Regions from separate parts of the Paenibacillus sp. FSL R7-0273 genome, predicted to be linked through region 2. Evidence: predicted binding sites of a transcription regulator. Region 2 holds the regulator's gene; the other holds the start of a gene.

Region 1 (3,411 bases), 810 kb from region 2:
CAGCGGACTGGCTAATTCTGATGCGCAGAAAAAGATCAATGATATGCTCAAGCAGCAGACTCTCAATTATGCGGCAGACGCCGAAAAGCAGATTGCCAACAAAACAGAGGATGACCGGCCGTATGAATTCCAGGGCGGCTATGTTGTTACGTACAACAAAGACGGTGTACTCAGCCTTGTGACAGAGCAATACGGCTATACCGGCGGAGCTCATGGGATGACCTACCGCAATGCGTTTACCTTCTCGCTGAAGGATGGTAAGCGCCTGCTGATCGGTGACCTGCTGAAGGCCAATCCGAATTACAAAAAAGAGCTGAATGCCAAGCTGGCTAAGCAGATCAAAGCAGAGGGCGGTTACCTCGGCGGCTTCACCGGGCTGAATTCGGAGAAATACTTCTACCTGAAGGATGGCAAGCTTGTTGTGTTCTTCCAGCTGTATGAGTATACCGCATATGCTTCCGGCTTCCCGCAGTTTACCTTTACGTTCAAGGAGCTGCTGCCGGATGGCAGCAGTCCGTTTGCTTCGCTGAAGTAAGGCTAGGATAGAGCCTGCGCACATTGGGACACCCTGCCGTTACGGAGCGCCTCTCCTCTTCATAAGCTGTAGAAAGCTACCGCTTAGCAGGAGGGAGGAGGAGCAGGATGAGCTATCAGTACACAGCAATCGGGGATTCCCTGACGACGGGCTTCGGGGCGCTGCCCGGGAACGGCTTCGTGCCGGTCTACCGCAGAATGGCGGAGGCCCGGCTGCGGACACCCGTCCGGCTGACGAATCTCGGCGTAAACGGCCTGACCACGGACGGGCTGGAGCAGCGGCTGAAGGGGGACTATAACTTCCGCCTGGCTGTGCAGGAGGCTGATCTGATTACGATATCGATTGGCGGAAATGACCTGATCAAGGCGGCCAAGGCAGCAGGAGCCCGTCCCGGTGATCTGTCACCGCTGCTGCAAAAGGCACTGCGGGGCTGCAAGCGTAACATCAATGATATTATGGGCACATTGTCGCAGCTAAATGCGGGCATGAATAAGCCCTACATTATCCGGATTGTCGGATTATATAATCCCTACCCGCAGATAGATGAAGCAACGGAGTGGGTCCGGCAGTTTAACCGCTATACTTCCGGCTACAGCAGCCGGGTCTGCGGGTTTGCCTCCATCTATAACGAATTTGCCGGCAATGAACGCAGCTTATTATTCCTTGACCATATTCATCCCAACGGCAGGGGCTACCGGGTTATAGCCGGCAAGCTGGACGCTCTGGGGTATGGACGGCTGGGTTAAAGCATAAGTATGCCTGCCCAGGGTAAAAGTTGATTATACTGTGTATCAAAAAGAAGGCTGCCCGGACCTATAATGGTCCCGGCAGCCTTCTTTGTTGTTATGGAGCTTACACGCCGGCTGGCAATGTCTTCTCGATAACTTTATCAACGATACCGTATTCAGCTGCATCAGCGGCAGTCATGAAGTAATCGCGGTCTGTATCCTTCTCAATGCGTTCCAGCGGCTGGCCGGTACGCTCGGAAAGGATGCGGTTCAGCTTGTCGCGCAGCTTCAGGATGCGGCGGGCACGGATTTCGATATCCGTTGCCTGGCCCTGAGCCCCGCCCAGCGGCTGGTGAATCATAATTTCGCTGTTCGGCAGCGCGAAGCGCTTGCTCTTGGCACCGGCGTTCAGCAGGAAGGCCCCCATGGAAGCAGCCATTCCCACACAGATTGTGGATACATCCGGTTTGATGTATTGCATTGTATCAAAGATAGCCATACCGGCTGTGATCGAACCGCCCGGGCTGTTGATGTACAGGTGAATGTCTTTGTCCGGGTCTTCGGCAGCCAGGAACAGCATTTGTGCGATGATGGAATTGGCTACCACGTCATTAACATCCGTTCCAAGGAAAATAATGCGGTCCTTCAGCAGGCGGGAATAGATGTCATAAGCGCGTTCGCCGCGGTTGCTCTGTTCTACTACCATAGGAATATAACTCACGTGTAAAACCTCCTTGAATATGTTCTTCGAATGTGTTCATTTTTACTGTTACCGTATTAACCACATGATAAACAAAATCAAACAAAAAGTCAAAGAAAGTCAAACTTAGTTTTTAAAAAAAGAGCCGACAAGCGGCTCTTTGGTTAATTAACAGTAGGACAACTGCTAAATTATGTACAAACATGAAATTAATGGCGCGCCCGCCAAGAATCGAACTTGGATCTCAGGCTTCGGAGGCCTACGTCATATCCATTGGACCACGGGCGCAACAGAATTTATTATAATACATCAAACTAATAAATGCAATCCTCTACAAGCATGTCCTCAAAAATAACTTTGAAAACAGAAGGAGACCGGTTTTCCAATAAAACGGGATAACTGGCTGTTTCGGCTGTCCCGTCTGTGCTGCCTCTCTCTTCCACGTGGTGTCAGATGTATAAGATGAAAAGCGGTTGAGAATTATACTCTCGGATGACTTGCACTCCGCGTAATATTTGGTTAGAATATGAGTGGGACTTAAAAAGTTAACCCGGGACATTTTGAGACCACGAACAAGGGAATAGAGAAAGACGAAGTTGCAGGAGTGAAAGCATGCGCAATTTATTGGAAATCCAAAAGCAGCTTCTGCCGGATCTCATGGAAACCCTTAAGAGACGTTACACGATTCTACATCAGATCATGCTGTCCGATATTATTGGACGCAGAACACTGGCCGCGTCGCTGGATATGACCGAGCGGGTACTGCGCGCCGAGACGGATCTTCTGAAATCGCAAGGGCTCATTGAGATCGAGAGTGTCGGCATGCGTATTAGCGATGCCGGTCGCAGAACGCTTGACCTGCTGGAGCCGATCGCCAAGAGCCTGTTTGGCCTGGACGATCTGGAAGAGAAGATCCGCTCAACGTATGATCTTAGTAAAGTAATAATCGTGCCCGGGGATTGCGAATCATCCCCGTTCACCAAGCGTGAGCTGGGGCGTGCAGGCGCCAAGGCTTTTCTGGGTGTGCTGCACAGTGACGACACCGTCGCCGTAACAGGCGGCTCTACACTTGCTGAGATGGCTGACCAGCTGACCCTGCCTTTATCCGCCTCCTATAAGAATGCATGGGTTGTCCCTGCACGCGGAGGGCTCGGAGAGAGCATGGAGATTCAGGCCAATACGATTGCTTCAACCATGGCTAAGCGGATCGGAGCAAATTACCGTCTGCTGCATGTGCCGGATCTGCTCAGCGAGGAAGCCTACCAGTCGCTTGGGCATGACTCGAACATCGGAGAGATTGTACAAATCATCCGCAGATCGCGTATTATTGTTCATGGGATAGGCGATGCCCTGGAAATGACCCGCCGCCGCAGGCTGGATGAGACTACGGTCTCGGAGATTCAGGCCGAAGGTGCGGTTGCCGAATCGTTCGGCTACTATTTTAATGA
Region 2 (3,411 bases):
TTCATCCATCGACAATTCAATAACTTTTTTGGCTCGTGGAGTATACGCGATGTTGGTAGGCTGTTCCTGTCCTCTGCCGATCAGCGTCTCCACTTCATCCTGGATTTTCTCCAAGCCCAGACCCAGTCCAATCAGTGCCTTGGCGGCAATGCCGTCTCCCTCACGAATCAGTCCGAGCAAAATATGTTCTGTACCAATGTTATTATGTCCCAGTCGTACAGCTTCTTCCTGCGCCAGCGCCAGCACTTTTTGTGCGCGTTCCGTAAATCTTCCAAACATCATATCTCCTGCACCTCCACGGATAATAAATATCTATAATTAATGTTGTGTTCCCAGTGTTTCCCTGAGCAGCTTTGCCCGGTACATATCGCGTTCAGTGGCCGACAGCTCGTCACCGAACATTTTTTGCAGGAACCCCGGCTGTGTCTTGACATTCAGCTCATTCAGTACGGAAATGGAGGGGCCTTCGAGAATACCGAGGTCTACTCCCAGCCGCAGATCGGAGAGCCGCTGCGCTGATTCCTTGAGCTCCATTACAGCTGCGTATGCCAGAATACCGTAGGACCGCTTGATCCGGTCGGTAATCCGTAGTGCTGAATCGGTGAGCAGCCGTTCACGGGCATTGCGTTCATGCTCGATAATCTGTGTAACTACACTGTGAAGATTCTCGATTATTTCACTTTCGGTCTGCCCTAGTGTAATCTGGTTGGAAATCTGAAAGATGTTCCCTACTGCTTCGCTGCCTTCACCGTAAATTCCTCTTACCGTAAGGCCAACCTGATTAACAGCGGATAAAATCCGGTTAATCTGGTGAGTCATCACCAGCGCCGGCAGATGCAGCATCACCGAAGCCCTGAGGCCGGTGCCAACATTGGTAGGACAGCTGGTCAGAAACCCCCTCCTGTCATCGAACGCGTAATTGACGGAGGCTTCAAAAATATCGTCAATCGCCGTTGCCCGCTCCCAGGCTTCCTTGACCTGCAGGCCGGGGAACAGACACTGGATGCGCAGGTGGTCCTCTTCATTAATCATAATGCTGACCGACTCATCCTCATTCAGGATAACCGCCCCCCCGCGGGAGTCATTTGCCAGATTGGGACTGATCAGATGCTTCTCCACCAGCACCTTTTTGTCCAGCTCATCAAGGTCATCCAGCCGCAGCAGCTCGAAGCTGCCAAAGCCTTCCGCTGCCTCCCCCTGAAACACGGGTGCCAGCTGCTCCAGCGCTTCTTCCGCCTGCTCGGCTGAAGCCAGAAGCGGGAACGGCAGATGCTCCAGATTGCGGGCGATACGCATACGGCTGCTGATCACAATTTCAGAGTGGCTGCCGCCGCAGCGCATCCAGTTGCTAAGCGCTTGTTCGGTAAACCGGAGACTTGACATGTCGTATCCCCCCTATATATGAAAGACTTTACTCTTGTGCCATTTCTTTTTCAAGCTTGCGGATTTTATCCCGCAGCTCCGCCGCAGTTTCAAACTCTTCCTGAACAATGCTTTCCTGCAGCTCCTGCTTCAATTCATTAATCTGACGCTTGCACATGATCTGCGCTCCGGCGCGTTTAGGAAGCTTGCCTACATGGGCCGTACTGCCGTGCACTCTTCTAAACAGCGGGTCCAGCGTACTGTCAAAGTATTTATAGCAGGAGCTGCAGCCGAAACGCCCGAGCTTGCTGAACTGGGAATAGGTCATGCCGCAGCTCTCACAGTGCAGACCCTGCACATTCTTGGTGGCTGCGGTCTTTTCCTTGCCTGCCCCTTCAAGGTCAAGCAGACCGGACAGCAGGCTGTGAATCGAGAAGCCACCAGCAGTACCGGGAATCAGCTCCCCTTTTTCACGGGCACAGCTTTCACAAATATGAAATTCCGTCTTCTCTCCACTCACAATCTTGGTGAAATGAAGAGTTGCCGGTTTGACGCCGCATTCCTGACACAGCATAGCGGAGTCCCTCCCTTGATGACCATTATTTGCCCAACAAAGAGATTAGCATCGCCTTCATAATCTTGGCACGAATCTCATCCCGGTACGGCAGATTAACCGTCAGGCATTCCCGGGAAACAGCGGCGCGCATAAGACACGCTTCACGTTTGCTTAGGAAACGGGCCTCCTCAAGCTGATAAATCAGCCCTTCGGCGGAATTCTGATCAATATCATTTCCTATTGTAGATTTGAGATGAGCGTACAGCGCCACATTCTGGGGCAGCTCATAACGCTGAATCCGGATATAGCCTCCGCCGCCGCGCTTACTCTCTACCACATAGCCCTTCTCCAAGGTAAAACGTGTACTGATGACATAATTAATCTGTGACGGCACGCATGAGAACTGGTCCGCCAGGTCATTGCGCTGGATTTCCACCGTACCTTCGGGACTTTCATGCAAAATATTCTTCAGATATTGTTCGATAATATCAGAGATATTACGCATCACTCATCCTCCAGTGCTTAAAGCGTAGTGTACGTCTTTGCTGTAAATCCGCCCGGAGCAACCTCTAAACAACTTAACCCAAGAGGGTATACACGAATCCAGGACTGGCCGCCGCAAAAGCTGCCGTACCGGATTCTCTGCTCCAGACATTATTTCAGCGTTACATATGCCAAAATAAAGCTTCAACATCTTTCGTTGACTTTGACTTTCTTTGACTTTTTTCATATTATAACATATTCTCACTAAATGCCAAGGGGTTACTCTTATTTTTCACTTAATACCGCCATTGTATTCGGCCTGTTCCCGGCACTCCGGGATTTTAATATGTAAAAAAAGAAGCTCTCCCTGCTGCGAAACAGCGGCAGAGCCTCCCCGTCATTAGAAAAAGTCAAACAAAGCGGTCTCAGCATGCGGTATAGCCTCTTCCAGCCACTTCAGGCCTTCCGGACTGCCTGTCAGGCTTCCGTATCTGGCTAACTCCTGCGGACGTTTATATCCCATCAGCAGCACGGTCAGTGCTCCGATGCTACAGTTTAGATCCGTCTGTCCCTCTGCAGCCTCTGAGCGGACCAGCGAAGCTGTTCCATCCGCATTCACAGTCAGCTCCCAGCTTCCGTCGTTCCATGGAGCATGCTCATCTTTAATGGACAACGTATATTTCCGGGCTTCCGGCTGTTTATTGAAAATAAAGGAATCAATGAAGGCCTGTGCATTAACAATCCGCGCCATAAAATATGGATAATTCTCCTGGGGAATCCGCGGGTCCGGCAGCAGAAACGGCAGGATATCATCCGACGGCACCAGCTTCAGCAAAGCTCCGGTGACCATTGAATCGTGGTTGGCAAGGAACGTCCAGAGCCCGCGGCGCGCTTTTTCATTCAGATAGACGAATTCATCAATAACGAGCTCCCTGTTCATCATCTTATACAGTACATAACCCTCCGGTTCGCCTGCTTCTGAGATAAACAAGCCGTGATGCATATCCTGA

The links. Region 2 encodes CtsR, which represses protease genes until heat stress. Its sites were predicted from a motif close to ATGGTCAATAAAGGTCAAACA; they were not measured.
Region 1: clpP (ATP-dependent Clp endopeptidase proteolytic subunit ClpP) is a predicted target of CtsR. The motif match lies at 2,070-2,090, and genes of this name have one in related genera.

The regions. Positions count from the first base shown of each region.
Region 1 covers NZ_CP009283.1:168,134-171,544, forward strand. The annotation lists gene R70723_RS00845 (PdaC/SigV domain-containing protein) at 1-535, shown strand, start outside; gene R70723_RS00850 (GDSL-type esterase/lipase family protein) at 643-1,281, shown strand; gene clpP (ATP-dependent Clp endopeptidase proteolytic subunit ClpP) at 1,388-1,984, opposite strand; tRNA gene R70723_RS00860 (tRNA-Arg) at 2,177-2,251, opposite strand; gene R70723_RS00865 (sugar-binding transcriptional regulator) at 2,576-3,411, shown strand, end outside.
Region 2 covers NZ_CP009283.1:6,644,075-6,647,485, forward strand. The annotation lists gene clpC (ATP-dependent protease ATP-binding subunit ClpC) at 1-282, opposite strand, end outside; gene R70723_RS28635 (protein-arginine kinase McsB) at 319-1,383, opposite strand; gene R70723_RS28640 (protein-arginine kinase activator protein McsA) at 1,412-1,936, opposite strand; gene R70723_RS28645 (CtsR family transcriptional regulator) at 1,962-2,423, opposite strand; gene R70723_RS28650 (GNAT family N-acetyltransferase) at 2,802-3,411, opposite strand, start outside.